3 linked regions of the Variovorax paradoxus EPS genome follow. The protein of the gene in region 3 interacts with the protein of the main gene of each other region in a pairwise test. Links are inferred from orthologs where the notes say so. Each region holds a gene or a part of one and is shown on either strand. Other genes may lie near its edges. The genes, in order: aceE, grpE and groL.

Region 1 (5,224 bases), 2.7 Mb from region 3 along the record:
GACCTTGGGCCACGGAATGAGGCCCAGCGCCGCGCCATCCGCGCTGCCACCACCGGCCGGCGCCTTGGCCGCCGAGGCCTTGGTGCTGGCCTGGCCGCTCATCACGGCCTTGGTGAAGCCCTGGACGTCTTCCTGCGTGATGCGGCCCTTGGGACCGGAGCCCTTGACCTCTTCGAGCGGCACGCCGAGTTCGCGGGCGAACTTGCGTACCGACGGCGAAGCGTGCGGCAGGTTGGCGCTGGGCGCCGTGGTGGGATCGTGCGGTGCAGCGGCGGCTGCCGGGCTTGCGGCCGGCGCCGGCGAAGCAGCGGCCGGCGCGGGGGCGCTGGCGGTTGCCGCGGCCGGGGCTGCTGCGGCAGCTTGCGCAGGCGCGGGTGCGGCAGCACCTGCCGAACCTTCCAGGATCGCGATCAGGTCACCGATGTTGACCGTGTCGCCGACCTTGACCTTGAGCTCCTTCAGCACGCCGGCACCCGACGACGGAATCTCCATCGAGGCCTTGTCCGACTCCACCGTGATCAGCGACTGGTCGGCCGCGATCGTGTCGCCGGGCTTGACCAGCAGTTCGATGACCGCGACGTCCTTGAAATCGCCGATGTCCGGCACCTTGATCTCGACCGGTCCGGAGGCTGCTGCGGGCGCGGCAGCCGGTGCAGGCGCCGTGGCTGCGGGTGCCGGAGCGGCAGCCGCAGGAGCCGGAGCTGCTGCAGGCGCGGGGGCCGGTGCGGCGGCGGCACCTTCGGCCTCCAGCACGAGCACCACCGAGCCCTCTTTCACCTTGCCGCCGATCTCGACCTTGATTTCCTTGACCACACCGGCCGTCGAAGAAGGAATCTCCATCGACGCCTTGTCCGATTCCACCGTGATGAGCGACTGCTCGGCCTTGACCGTGTCGCCCACCTTCACCAGCACCTCGATCACCGCGACTTCATCGAAATCGCCGATGTCCGGCACCTTCACTTCCACTGCTGCCATATCGTTGTCTCCCGCCGCGAGGCGCCGTTCGTTCGTTGGTTGTTGATGTTCAAGCGTAGAGCGGGTTGACCTTGTCGACATTGATGCCGTACTTCTTGATCGCTTCCACCACCTTGGCCACCGGCACGGTGCCATCTTCGCTCAGCGCCTTGAGCGCGGCCACCACGATGTAGTGACGATTGATCTCGAAGTGTTCGCGCAGCTTGTTGCGGAAGTCGCTGCGGCCGAAACCGTCGGTGCCCAGCACCTTGTAGGTGCGGCCCTTCGGAATGAAGGGGCGGATCTGTTCCGCATAGGCCTTCATGTAGTCGGTCGATGCGACCACCGGGCCGGTCGTGGGCGCGAGTTGCTCGGCCACGAAGGGCACGCGCGGGGTCTGGTCGGGGTGCAGCAGGTTCCAGCGGTCGGCGTCCTGGCCGTCGCGGGTGAGCTCGTTGAAGCTCGGGCAGCTCCACACGGAAGCCGACACGCCCCAGTCCTTCTCGAGCAGCTCTTGCGCCGCGAAGCTCTCGCGCAGGATGGTGCCGCTACCGAGCAGTTGCACGGTCGGCGCTTCCTTGCTGCCCTTGGCGGCCTTGACCACCGGCCCCTGCTTGGACAGGTACATGCCCTTGATGATCTGCTCTTCGGTGCCGGGCTGCAGGCCTGGCATCGCGTAGTTCTCGTTCAGCAGCGTCAGGTAGTAATAGACGTTGTCCTGCTTCTCGACCATGCGCTTCAAGCCATGGTGCAGGATCACGCCGACTTCGTGCGCGAAGGTCGGGTCGTAGCTCACGCAGTTCGGGATGGTGTTGGCCAGGATGTGGCTGTGACCGTCTTCGTGCTGCAGGCCTTCGCCGTTGAGCGTAGTGCGCCCCGAGGTGCCGCCCAGAAGGAAGCCGCGCGCCTGCATGTCGCCGGCCGCCCAGGCCAGGTCGCCGATGCGCTGGAAGCCGAACATCGAGTAGTACACGTAGAACGGCACCATGATGCGGTTGTTCGTGCTGTACGAGGTGGCCGCCGCGATCCAGCTGGACATGCCGCCGGCCTCGTTGATGCCTTCCTGCAGGATCTGGCCGGCCTTGTCTTCCTTGTAGTACATGACCTGGTCTTTATCGACCGGGGTGTACTGCTGGCCTGCGGGGTTGTAGATGCCGATCTGGCGGAACAACCCTTCCATGCCGAAGGTGCGGGCTTCGTCCACCAGGATGGGCACCACGCGCGGACCGAGCGCCTTGTCGCGCAGGAGCTGCGTGAGGAAGCGAACGTAGGCCTGCGTCGTCGAGATCTCACGGCCTTCGGCCGTGGGTTCCATCACCGACTTGAAAGTCTCGAGCGAGGGCACCGTGAAGCTCTCGTCGGCCTTGGTGCGGCGGTGCGGCAGGTAACCGCCCAGGGCCTTGCGGCGCTCGTGCAGGTACTTCATTTCCGGGGTGTCGTCAGCCGGCTTGTAGAACGGCAGGTCGGCGATCTGGCTGTCCGGGATCGGGATGTTGAAGCGGTCGCGGAAGGCCATGATGTCCTCGTCGCTCAGCTTCTTGGTCTGGTGGACGTTGTTCTTGCCCTCACCGATCTTGCCCATCCCGAAGCCCTTGACCGTCTTGATCAGGAGCACCGTGGGCTGGCCCTTGTGCTTGACGGCCGCGTCGAAGGCCGCGTAGACCTTCTGCGAGTCGTGGCCGCCGCGGCGCAGCTGCCAGATGTCGTCGTCGCTCATCTTGGCGACCATCTCCAGCGTGCGCGGATCGCGGCCGAAGAAGTGCTTGCGTACGTAGGCACCGTCGTTGGCCTTGAACGACTGGTAGTCGCCGTCGTTCGTCTCCATCATGATCTTGCGGAGGGCCCCTTCCTTGTCGCGTGCTATCAACTGGTCCCAGCCGCTGCCCCAGATCAGCTTGATGACGTTCCAGCCCGAGCCGCGGAATTCGCCTTCCAGTTCCTGGATGATCTTGCCGTTGCCGCGCACCGGGCCGTCCAGGCGCTGCAGGTTGCAGTTGATGACGAAGACAAGGTTGTCCAGGCCTTCGCGCGCTGCGAGGCCGATGGCGCCCATCGATTCGACTTCGTCCATTTCGCCGTCGCCGCAGAACACCCAGACCTTGCGGTTCTCGGTGTTGGCGATGCCGCGGGCATGCAGGTACTTGAGGAAACGAGCCTGGTAGATGGCCATCAGCGGTCCGAGGCCCATCGACACCGTGGGGAACTGCCAGAACTCGGGCATCAGCTTCGGATGCGGGTAGCTGGAGAGACCCTTGCCGTCCACTTCCTGGCGGAAGTTGAGCAGTTGCTCTTCGGTCAGGCGGCCTTCAAGGTAGGCGCGGGCGTAAATGCCGGGGGAGACGTGGCCCTGGATGTAGAGGCAGTCGCCGCCGTGGTTTTCGCTCTCGGCGTGCCAGAAGTGGTTGAAGCCGGCGCCGAACATGTTCGCCAGCGAGGCGAAGGAGCCGATGTGGCCGCCGAGGTCGCCGCCTTCAGGGGGATGGTGACGGTTGGCCTTGACCACCATCGCCATCGCGTTCCAACGCATGTAGGCGCGCAGGCGCTCCTCGATCTCGAGGTTGCCGGGGCAACGCTCTTCCTGATCGGGCTCGATGGTGTTGACGTAGGCGGTGTTGGCAGAGAACGGCTTGTCGATGCTGTGCTGCCGGGCATGTTCGAGCAGCTGCTCGAGAAGGAAGTGGGCCCGCTCCGGACCCTCGCTCTGGATGACGGAGGACAGTGCATCCATCCATTCACGGGTCTCCTGGGCGTCCGCATCGTTTGCGGCCGAGCCGAACAGGTTCTCGGGATTTGCCGACATGCTTGTCTCTCCTTTTAGGGCTGTGGCTGTAATTTAGTGCGCTCTGCAATAAACGCGGGCGAGTTTCGCATAGAAATCCCGTTATTTCAAATGGCGCATGATGATTTCTTATTGTGATATTTTTTGTGAGTTTCCAAGCCGAACGCGACCGCAACCGGATCAATGGCACTGGCGCTTTTCCGTCAGCTCTCAAGGGGCAATCCCCTAAACTCGCCGGATGCCCCTCTCCTCCCCGCTGGCGGTTGCCCGCAGTGCCGTGAATGCCTCGCCGCTCTCCTGGTGGCGCCGCTGGTGGCGTCGACAAACGCCGGTCCTGCAGGACGCGGTCGCCATGCTCGCGCCGATGGCGGCAGTGCTGCTTTTCCTCGCGGCCATCGTTTCCGCTTTCTGGTATCTGCGAACCGAGGAAGTCGAGCGCGAGCAGGAGTCGGTACGCCGCGACGTCGAATACGCCCAGCAGCGCATGCGCCTTCGGTTGCTGGAGCGCCAGGAACAGTTGATGCGCATTGCGCGCGATGCGTCCAACCGCGAGATCGACCCGACCGAGTTCACGAGCCGCGCCGAATCGCTCGTGAGCCAGTTCCCCGAGTTGCAGACCATCACCTGGATCGACGACCGCCGCCGCTTCAAGGCCGGCTATGCGGCGCCCAGCGTGCATCCCGCGCAGCAGCACCTGATCGGCGACGTGCTGCGGCCCGGCGACATCGAAAGCAACTACGCCCTGGCGCGCGAACTGCGCCAGCCGGTGTATTCGCAACCCGTGGCCGGCGGCGATCCGGCCGCGATGCTGCAGTTGCACATTCCTCTTTTCGATCAGGGCCTGTTCGCGGGGGTGGTGCTCGGCGAGTTCTCGGTCGATGGGCTGCTGCGCTACGGCATGCCTTCTGAAGTGCAGGCGCGCTACGCGGTCTCGCTGCTCGACGCCAAGGGCAACGTGATCGCCGGCAACACGACCAACCTGAAGGACAGCGGCACGCGGCTGCTGCCCTGGTCGGAGCGCACCAACGAATACGAGGTGCCCGTGTCCCCCGTCGGCAATGCGCTGATCCTGCGTGCGCAGGCTTACCGCACCTCGCAGGGCGTGGTGGGCAACGGCCTCTTCTGGCTGGTCTGCGCGCTCAGCGTGCTCACGAGCTGGATGCTGATCGGCACCTGGCGCCACACGCGCCGACGGCTGCAGGCCCAGCAACGCCTGGTCGCCGAGACGAATTTCCGCCGAGCAATGGAAAACTCCATGCTGACCGGCATGCGCGTGCTCGACCTGCAAGGCCGCATCACCTACGTGAACGCCGCGTTCTGCGCGATGACCGGCTGGAGCGAAGCCGAACTGGTCGGCCAGTCGCCGCCCTTTCCCTACTGGCTGGAATCCGACCGCGAAGTGATGAACGAGCGGCTCGAAGAAGAGCTGCACGGACGCGCCCTCCCCGGCGGCTTTCAGGTACGCGTGAAGCGCAAGAACGGCAGCGTGTT
Region 2 (4,773 bases), 730 kb from region 3 along the record:
GTCCTTGCGCGGTTCCTTGCCGAAGAAGGCCTTCACCTTTTCCTGCACCTTGGGCATGCGGGTCATGCCGCCGACCAGGATCACGTCGTTGATGTCGCTCACGCTGATGCCGGCATCCTTGATGGCCAGGCGGCAGGGCGCGATGGTGCGCTCGACCAGTTCGTCGACCAGGCTCTCCAGCTTGGCGCGGGTGAGCTTGATGTTCAGGTGCTTCGGACCCGAGGCATCGGCCGTGATGTAGGGCAGGTTGATATCGGTCTGCGCGCTGTTCGACAGTTCGATCTTGGCCTTTTCAGCAGCTTCCTTCAGGCGCTGCAGTGCCAGCACGTCCTTGCTCAGGTCGACGCCCTGTTCCTTTTTGAACTCGGCAATGATGTAGTCGATGATGCGCTGGTCGAAGTCTTCACCGCCGAGGAAGGTGTCGCCATTGGTCGACAGCACTTCGAACTGCTTCTCGCCGTCCACGTCTGCAATTTCGATGATCGACACGTCGAAGGTGCCGCCGCCCAGGTCATACACGGCGATCTTGCGATCGGCCTTGTCCTGCTTGTCCAGGCCGAAGGCCAGGGCCGCAGCGGTGGGCTCGTTGATGATGCGCTTGACGTCCAGGCCCGCGATGCGGCCGGCATCCTTGGTGGCTTGGCGCTGTGCGTCGTTGAAGTACGCCGGCACCGTGATCACGGCTTCGGTGATGGTTTCGCCGAGATAGTCTTCGGCGGTCTTCTTCATCTTGCGCAGGATGTCGGCGCTGACCTGCTGCGGCGCCATCTTCTTGCCGCGCACTTCGACCCATGCGTCGCCGTTGTCGGCCTTGGCGATGGTGTAGGGCATCAGGTCGATGTCCTTCTGCACTTCCTTTTCCTCGAACTTGCGGCCGATCAAACGCTTGATCGCGTACAGCGTGTTCTTGGGGTTGGTGACCGCCTGGCGCTTGGCCGAGGCACCGACCAGCACTTCACCGTCTTCCTGGTACGCGACGATCGACGGCGTGGTGCGGGCACCTTCCGAGTTCTCGATCACACGCGTGGTGTTGCCTTCCATGATCGACACGCACGAGTTGGTGGTGCCGAGGTCGATGCCGATGATCTTTGCCATGTTCTTTACTCCTGAAAGCCTGAAAAAAATGTTGTTATGAACTTGTGGATAACCCGGCTCGATTCAAGGGGATGGAGCGGGGATTTCCTGTGGGAATCGTGTGTGCGGATGTGCGGACGACTTACTTCGGCGCGCTGACCGTGACCAGCGCCGGGCGCAGCACGCGCTCGTTGATGGTGTAGCCCTTCTGGAGCACGCTCACCACGGTGTTGGGTTCCTGCTCGGGAGCGGGCACCACCGAGATGGCCTGGTGCTGATGCGGATCGAACCTGGTGCCTGCGGCGGGCGCCACTTCGATCACCTTGTTGCGTTCGAGCGCGCTCTTCAACTGGCGCAGCGTGGCTTCGGCGCCTTCGCGGATCTGCTCGGGGGTGGCGTCCTTGATGGCGAGGCCGGCTTCCAGGCTGTCGGTGACCGGGAGCAGGCTTTCGGCAAAGGCCTCGACCGCGAATTTGCGGGCCTTGGTGATTTCGTCGTCGGCGCGGCGGCGGGCGTTTTGAACGTCGGCCTGGGCGCGCAGGTATTGATCGGCCAATTCGGCGTTCTTGGCTTGCAGCGCAGCCAGCTCGCCTTGCGCCGCGGCCAAAGCGTCGGCTTCATTGGCGGCCTGCGCGGCCTCCAGTTCTTCGGGACTGGGCTCGCCTTGCAGCATTTGTGAATTCTGTGCGGATTGTTGCGGGTCAGACATTTTTCAAAGAACGGCGTGCGCCGGAAAACAAACGATAGCCAGCCACTTGGGGCTGGCCAGAGGCATTTCAAGCGAAAAAATGCGGAAAAAGGGGCCGTGGAGGCATGAAAAAGGCCCGAAATCGGGCCTGTTCGCCAACGTGGGCAGTGAGCGATCAGTGCGCGTCGAGCAGTTCGACGTCGAACTTCAGCGTGGCGTTCGGGGGGATCACGCCACCGGCGCCGCGGGCGCCATAGCCCAGCGATGCGGGAATGATCAGCGTGCGCTTGCCGCCGATCTTCATGCCGGCGACGCCTTCGTCCCAGCCCTTGATGACCTGGCCTGCGCCCAGCGAGAACGCGAAGGGGTCGTTGCGGTCGCGGCTCGAATCGAACTTGGCGCCTTGCACGCCGTCGTTGTAGAGCCAGCCGGTGTAGTGCACATGCACGTGCTGGCCAGCCTTGGCTTCGGCGCCGGTGCCGACTTCGGTGTCTTCGTACTGGAGGCCGGAGGGAGTGGTAGGCATGGGAAAACGCTCCTTGCGTCGATGAATGGTGAATTGGATCGAAGGCGCGGAGTTTACCGATGCCGGCTGACGGCCTCTTCAGTTCGTCGTGTCTGCGGGCGGTGCGGGGGGCGGGGGAGGCGGCGAGGAGGCCGGAGGCGCAACGGGAGCGGCTGGCGCAGTGGCCGCGGGAGCAGCCGGTGCGGCCGCCTTCTTGAGCTGCCCCAACTGCCATTTGCCGGCAAAGGCCTGCAGGTCGGACAGCCGCTTGAGCAGGTCCTGCCCGCTCAAGGTGAGGCAATAACCGTCGCTGCCGTGGCTCACGATGCCGGCCTCGCGCAGTTCCTTGATGCGGGTGTTCAGGGTGTTGGGAGTGATGCCGCCCACGCTGTCCTGCAGCAGGCGAAAGGTCTGGGCATGGCCGTCGCGCAGGGCCCAGAGCACACGCAGCGCATAGCGGGCTTCGAGCAATGCGAGCAACTGGCTGACGGCTGCGTTTTCCTTGGTACTCATCGACATCATCTCCTCGAAGCTGGGCGGGCCGCTGGCCTGGGGCTGGCCGATGCCGCGCGCTCTTGTTTGTGATTGGTTATGGACCGTCCCGCTGGCCGGCGACTATAGCGCAAACGATGTGGATGCTACTAGTTTTATAGCTGTAAGGGCATGCTGCATGCGGGCTGTGAGACAAAGCCTCACAAATTCGTGTAGTCGGCCATGGCTTCGCCCAAGCGGATCGCGCGGGTGGGCGACCAGTCGGGGTTGAACGCCAATGCAGGCGCCGGGAACAGCATGACGACGGTGGAGCCGAGCAAGAAACGGCCCATCTCGTCGCCCTTCTTGATGTCGATCTGCTGGTCGTTGTAATGCCACTCGCGCAACTCGCCCACGCGCGGCGGATTCACCACGCCGTGCCACACGGTGGCCATGCTGCCGACGATGGTGGCGCCCACGAGCACCAGCACGAAGGGGCCGCGCGCCGATTCGAAGACGCACACCACGCGCTCGTTGCGCGCAAAGAGGCCGGGCACGCCGCGCGCGGTGGTCGGGTTCACCGAGAACAGGTCGCCGGGCACGTGGATCATGCGCACGAGCCGCCCGTCGCACGGCATGTGGATGCGGTGGTAGTCCTTGGGGCTCAGATAGAGCGTGGCGAAGCTGCCGTGCGCGAACTTCGCGGCCAGCGCGGCGTCGCCGCCGACCAGCGCGGTGGTCGTGTAGTTGTGGCCCTTGGCCTGGAAGATCTGGTCGCCCTCGATCGCGCCGAACTGGCTGATGGCGCCGTCCACGGGGCTGACGAGGTCGGCCTGCGCGAGCGGGCGCATGCCGGGCTTGAGCGCGCGCGTGAAGAACTGGTTAAAGCTTTTGTAGTGCTCGATGTCGGACTCGAGCGCCTCGCCCATGTCGACACCGTACTTGGCGACGAAGCGGCGAATGATCCACGTCGTGACGGCACCGCGTTCCTTCCCCGCGACCCAGCCGGCGAAATTGGTCAGGGCCTGCTTGGGGAACAGGTATTGGGGCAGAACTGCGGAGCGGTCGGACACGTTGTGGGAAGCCTCGAATGCGGATCGGAGGGGCATTCTATAAAGCGCCCTCCCCAAGAAGCGTAGGAAACTTCCCTCGGTTGTGCGTGGGTGCCGGCCGGCGGCGAACTACTTACTCCGCCTTGATGCCGGCAGCCTTGATCACCCCGGCCCATTTCTCGACCTCGGCCTTCTGGAACGCCGCGATCTGCGCCGTCGAGAGATCCGCTGGCTCCATGCCGAAGCCCTTGAGCTTGTCCTGCATTTCGGGCGTTGCGAGGATCTTGCGGATCTCCGTGTGCAGCCGCTCGACGACCGGTGCCGGCGTACCGGCGGGCACGAAGATCGCCTGCCACGACACCACTTCGAAATCCTTCAGCCCAGCGATGCCCGATTCGGCCACCGTCGGCACGTCGGGCATCGAGGCCAGGCGCTTGGCCGAAGTGACCGCAATCGCGCGCAGCTTGCCGCTCTGGATGTGCGGGCCCGCCACCACGGTCGTGTCGAACATCATGTCGACCTGGCCGCCGATCACGTCCTGGATGGCCGGGCCGCTGCCCTTGTAGGGAATGTGCGTGAACTTCACGCCCGACTTGAAGGCCAGCAGCTCCAGTGCCAGGTGCTGCGAGGTGCCGGTGCCAGCCGAGGCCGACGAGAGCCCGCCCGACCTCGCCTTGCTCGCATCGAGCACGTCCTTCAGCGTCTTGTAGGGGCTCGCCTGGTTCACCACCAGCACCACCGGGTTGGTGCCGATCAGCGTCACCGGCGCGAACGACTTCTGCGGGTCGTAGCCGATTTTGGGATACAGGCTCACGTTGATCGCGTGCGAACTGATCGTGCCGCCCACCAGCGTGAAGCCATCGGGCGCCGCGCGCGCGCCCACTTCCGAGCCCACGCTGCCGCCGGCGCCGCCCTTGTTGTCGATGATCACGCTGGTGCCCAGCACGGTGCCCAGCTTCTGCCCGATCAGCCGGCCCAGCACG
Region 3 (4,787 bases):
GATCTGCGCGCACGCTTTCCGCTGCTCAACATCATCGTGAGCACGGGCAACACCGAGGGCTACGTACGGCGCGTGGAAGACAACACGCTCGATGCCGCAGTGGTCACGCTGCCGGTCAACTCGCGTGCGCTGTCGGTCACGCCGATCCTGCGCGACGACTTCGTCGCCATCTGCCGGCGCGGCAGCATCGACTGGCCCGCCGAGGTGACGGTGGCCGCGCTGCAATCGCTGCCGCTTGTGAAGTTCGTGTCCGAAGCCAGCGCGCGGGGCATCGTCGACGATTGGCTGCGGCGCGGCGGGCATGCTTCGCCGCCGGTCATGGAGTTCGACAGCGTCGAAGCCATCAAGGCCATGGTCGCGGCCGGGCTGGGTGTGGCGATCCTGCCGAAGATGGCGGTCACGGGCCAGGGGCACCACCCCGAACTCGACCTGCGCCCGCTCCACCCGCCGCTGCACCGCACCCTCGCGCTGGTTGCTCGCAACGACAAGCCAGTGAGCAAGGGCTTGCGGCAGGTCATCGACGCCATCGTGGCGGCGGGGCAGGCCTTCGAAGTCGCGGCAGTGGCGGCGGCTAGCGTGCGTCCAGCACCCTGAGCGTTTCCGCCAGTACCCGGGCACCGGCGGCCACCTGCTCCTTGCTCGCCCACTCTTCCTGGCAGTGGCTGCGCCCGTCGAGGCAGGGGATGAAGATCATCCCCATCGGGCCAGCGGCCGCGACGTGCATTGCGTCGTGACCGGCACCGCTGGGCAATGTCCGGTGCGGCAGTGCTAGGCGGTCCGCGGCCTGGGCGACGGCCCGCATCACGATGTCGTCGCACTGCGTGGGCGGCGTCTGCGTCAGGGGCGCGGCGCTGCAGCCGACCCGCAGCCGCCGGAAGTCGTCGCGGCACAACGCCATCGCGCGCTCGGGAAAGTCGTCGAGCACTGCCTGCGCGTTGCTGCGCACCTCGAGCACCATGTCGACCCGGCCGGGCACGGCGTTGGGCACGTTGGGGCTCATCGAGATCCGGCCGATCGTCGCCACCACGTAGTGCGGGCGGCCGTCCATGGCACTCGCCTCGCGGTGCACCGTATCGATCAGCCGCGCTGCGCCGACGAGGGCGTCGCGGCGGATGTCCATCGGGGTGGTGCCGGCGTGATCCGGTTGCCCGGTCACCGTGAACGCGACGCGGCGGATGCCCACGATGTCGGTGACCACCCCGATGGGCAGCCCTTCTCGCTCCAGCACCGGACCCTGCTCGATGTGCAGTTCCACGAAAGCAGCGATGCCGCCGGGCCCGCGGGCCGCTACGGCCAGGCCATCGGGTCGGGCGCCGATGCGTTGCATGGCCTCTGCGAGACCTTCGCCCGCCTCGTTGCGGGAGGCGAGCATGGCCGCGTCCAGCGTGCCGGCGAACGCGCGGCTTCCCACGCAGGAAATGCCGTAGTCGCTGGGTTCTTCGGACAGGAAATCGATCACTTCCAGCGGATGGCGCAGCAAGACGCCGCCCTCGTGGAGCGATTGCGCCGCCTCGAGCCCCGCGAGCACGCCCAGGATGCCGTCGAAACGGCCACCGCCCACCACGGTGTCGCAGTGCGAGCCGGTGACCAGCGGCGCCAGCCCGGGCTGGGTGCCCTCGCGGCGCCCGGTCAGATTGCCGGCGGCGTCGGTCCAGACGGTGAGCCCGGCTTGCTCGAACTGGCTGCGCAGCCAATCCCTTGCGCGGTCGAATTCCGGCGAAAAGGCTCGGCGCGTCCAGGGAACGTCGGGGCGGGTGAATGAGGCGAGGGTCTCCAGGCGCTGCCAGAGGCGATCGACCTGGATCGGAAGTGTTGGAGGCATCCCTGCATGGTGGGCCGCACGGCGTTTTTCATGAAGCGCGAACGGCTAATACGAACCATAAAGCGTACTTTCGTTGACTTCCAACAGCGTGCTTCGCGCTGCCGCGGCAATCCCCTGCCCTTGAAACGTCATCGATTGCCCTTATGATTAGCACTCGCTGATGATGAGTGCTAACAACCCTCGCTCCTCAGTCGATGGGTCGCCAACCTCCGGGTCCGGCGCCCGACCACCAACCCGTTTCTTATCCATATCCAGGAGATGCAATGAAACTTCGTCCTTTGGCCGATCGCGTGATCGTCAAGCGTATCGACAGCGAAACCAAGACCGCCTCCGGCATCGTCATCCCCGACGCAGCCGCCGAAAAGCCCGATCAGGGTGAAGTCCTGGCCGTCGGCCCGGGCAAGCGCAACGACAAGGGCGATCTGGCCGCACTGACCGTCAAGGTCGGCGACCGCGTCCTGTTCGGCAAGTACAGCGGCCAGACCGTCAAGGTCGATGGCGACGAACTGCTCGTGATGAAGGAAGACGACCTGTTCGCGGTTGTCGAAGCCAAGTGATTTGCGGGACAGACCAAGCCGACGCGAAGCGCGGATTGCTCTGTCCTCAACTGATTAGATTCAAATTCTGGAGTAAATAAACATGGCAGCAAAAGACGTAGTCTTCGGCGGAGAAGCCCGCGCACGCATGGTCGAGGGTGTCAACATCCTGGCCAACGCAGTCAAAGTGACCCTGGGCCCCAAGGGCCGCAACGTGGTGCTCGAGCGTTCGTTCGGCGCCCCCACCGTGACCAAGGACGGTGTGTCCGTGGCCAAGGAAATCGAACTCAAGGACAAGCTCCAGAACATGGGCGCCCAGCTCGTGAAGGAAGTGGCTTCCAAGACTTCGGACAACGCCGGTGACGGCACCACCACCGCGACCGTGCTGGCCCAAGCCATCGTTCGCGAAGGTTTCAAGCTGGTGGCTGCCGGCATGAACCCGATGGACCTGAAGCGCGGCATCGACAAGGCCGTGACGGCCCTGGTCGCCGAGCTGAAGAAGGCTTCCAAGCCCACCACCACCTCCAAGGAAATCGCGCAAGTCGGCTCCATCTCGGCCAACAGCGACGAAACCATCGGCAAGCTCATCGCTGACGCGATGGACAAGGTCGGCAAGGAAGGCGTGATCACTGTCGAAGACGGCAAGTCGCTGGACAGCGAACTCGACGTCGTCGAAGGCATGCAGTTCGACCGCGGCTACCTGTCGCCCTACTTCATCAACAACCCCGAGAAGCAATCGGCGCTGTTGGACAACCCCTTCGTGCTGCTGTTCGACAAGAAGATCAGCAACATCCGTGACCTGCTGCCGGTGCTGGAGCAAGTCGCCAAGGCTGGCCGTCCGCTGCTGATCATTGCCGAAGAAGTCGAAGGCGAAGCCCTGGCTACCTTGGTCGTGAACACGATCCGCGGCATCCTGAAGGTCGTGGCCGTCAAGGCACCTGGCTTCGGCGACCGCCGCAAGGCCATGCTGGAAGACATCGCCATCCTGACGGGCGGCAAGGTCATCGCTGAAGAAGTGGGCCTGACGCTCGAAAAGGTGACGCTGGCCGACCTGGGTCAAGCCAAGCGCATCGAAGTGGGCAAGGAAAACACGATCATCATCGACGGCGCCGGCGCTGCTGGTGACATCGAAGCCCGCGTGAAGCAAGTGCGCGTTCAGATCGAAGAAGCGACCAGCGACTACGACCGTGAAAAGCTGCAAGAGCGCGTGGCCAAGCTGGCCGGCGGCGTTGCAGTGATCAAGGTCGGCGCTGCCACCGAAGTCGAAATGAAGGAAAAGAAGGCTCGCGTCGAAGACGCCCTGCACGCAACCCGCGCTGCAGTGGAAGAAGGCGTTGTGGCTGGCGGCGGCGTGGCTCTGCTGCGTGCCAAGCAAGCCGTGGGCGACTCGGTCAAGGGCGACAACGCCGATCAAGAAGCTGGCATCAAGCTGGTGCTCAAGGCCATCGAAGCGCCCCTGCGCGAAATCGTGAACAACGCCGGCGGCGAAGCCTCGGTGGTGGTGAACGCTGTGTTGGCCGGCACCGGCAACTACGGCTTCAACGCTGCGAACGACACGTACGGCGACATGCTCGAGCTGGGCATCCTGGACCCGACGAAGGTCACCCGCACCGCACTGCAGAACGCCGCCTCGGTGTCCTCGCTGCTGCTGACGACCGAAGCCATGGTTGCTGACGCACCCAAGGACGAGTCCGGCGCCGGCGGCGGCATGCCCGACATGGGCGGCATGGGCGGCATGGGCGGCATGGGCATGTAATGCCCGGCTGAGCTCTGCTCACCAAAACGAAAGGGCCGTGCAAGCGGCCCTTTTTTTCGTCTGTTCAGACCTCAAGCTGTTCAGACACCGCAGACCGTTCGGGCTGAGCTTGTCGAAGCCTTACGCGAAGCTTCGACAGGATCAGCCCGAACGGTTTGGCGTATGTGCGAACGGTTTGAAGTTATCGAAACTGATCGCGCAGCGCCATGTACAGAACCTGGAAGCGCGCATGCCGCGTCTTGTGCCCATCGCCCCCTTCGGACGAAGGCGTCAGTTTCTGCTTGACCGGCGGCAGCGTGCACACCTCGGCCACGGCACCGCCATCGGCCAGCCACGCAAGCCGTGCCGCACCGAGCGCCCCGCCCGTTTCGCTGCCTGCATACAGCGTGAGCGGCACTTGGAAGATATCCGCCAGCAGTTGCCCCCACCAGATGCTCCGCGCACCGCCACCCACCAGCGCAACTTCGCGCAGCGGCATGTCGGCCGGCAGGCGCAGGGTGTCGAAGCCGTCGCGCAGGCCGAAGCTCACGCCTTCGACCACGGCATAGGCGATATCCGCCGGGCCGTGCGCATGCGTGAGGCCGAACAGCGCGCCCTGCGCATTCGGGTTGTTGTGCGGCGAGCGTTCGCCCGACAGGTACGGCAGAAACAGCGGGCAACGCGCCCGGTCCGC

Evidence for each region.
Region 1: the proteins of groL (region 3) and aceE interact in binary tests that used the Escherichia coli proteins (3 or more experiments, as listed by UniProt). The link is inferred for Variovorax paradoxus EPS from one-to-one orthologs.
Region 2: the proteins of groL (region 3) and grpE interact in binary tests that used the Escherichia coli proteins (3 or more experiments, as listed by UniProt). The link is inferred for Variovorax paradoxus EPS from one-to-one orthologs.

The regions. Positions count from the first base shown.
Region 1 is NC_014931.1:4,022,860-4,028,083, forward strand. The notes cover bases 825-4,097. They hold aceE (pyruvate dehydrogenase (acetyl-transferring), homodimeric type), read right to left. Parts: upstream 3,755-4,097; coding sequence 1,025-3,754; downstream 825-1,024. Other genes in these bases: aceF (dihydrolipoyllysine-residue acetyltransferase), read right to left, coding at 825-975; VARPA_RS18620 (PAS domain S-box protein), read left to right, coding at 3,972-4,097. Outside these bases: more of aceF, read right to left, coding at 1-824; more of VARPA_RS18620, read left to right, coding at 4,098-5,224. UniProt on the Escherichia coli protein: Component of the pyruvate dehydrogenase (PDH) complex, that catalyzes the overall conversion of pyruvate to acetyl-CoA and CO(2).
Region 2 is NC_014931.1:2,075,941-2,080,713, forward strand. Bases 1-2,822 are described here. They hold grpE (nucleotide exchange factor GrpE), read right to left. Parts: upstream 1,784-2,822; coding sequence 1,217-1,783; downstream 1-1,216. Other genes in these bases: dnaK (molecular chaperone DnaK), read right to left, coding at 1-1,095; VARPA_RS09460 (FKBP-type peptidyl-prolyl cis-trans isomerase), read right to left, coding at 1,938-2,288; VARPA_RS09465 (winged helix-turn-helix transcriptional regulator), read right to left, coding at 2,367-2,780. In the rest of the region: asd (archaetidylserine decarboxylase), read right to left, coding at 2,960-3,811; VARPA_RS09475 (Bug family tripartite tricarboxylate transporter substrate binding protein), read right to left, coding at 3,924-4,773. UniProt on the Escherichia coli protein: Participates actively in the response to hyperosmotic and heat shock by preventing the aggregation of stress-denatured proteins, in association with DnaK and GrpE. It is the nucleotide exchange factor for DnaK and may function as a thermosensor.
Region 3 is NC_014931.1:1,350,779-1,355,565, reverse strand. The notes cover bases 1,952-4,787. They hold groL (chaperonin GroEL), read left to right. Parts: upstream 1,952-2,461; coding sequence 2,462-4,114; downstream 4,115-4,787. Other genes in these bases: xylB (xylulokinase), read right to left, coding at 4,296-4,787; VARPA_RS05990 (co-chaperone GroES), read left to right, coding at 2,086-2,379. In the rest of the region: VARPA_RS06000 (LysR family transcriptional regulator), read left to right, coding at 1-594; VARPA_RS05995 (Zn-dependent hydrolase), read right to left, coding at 572-1,822.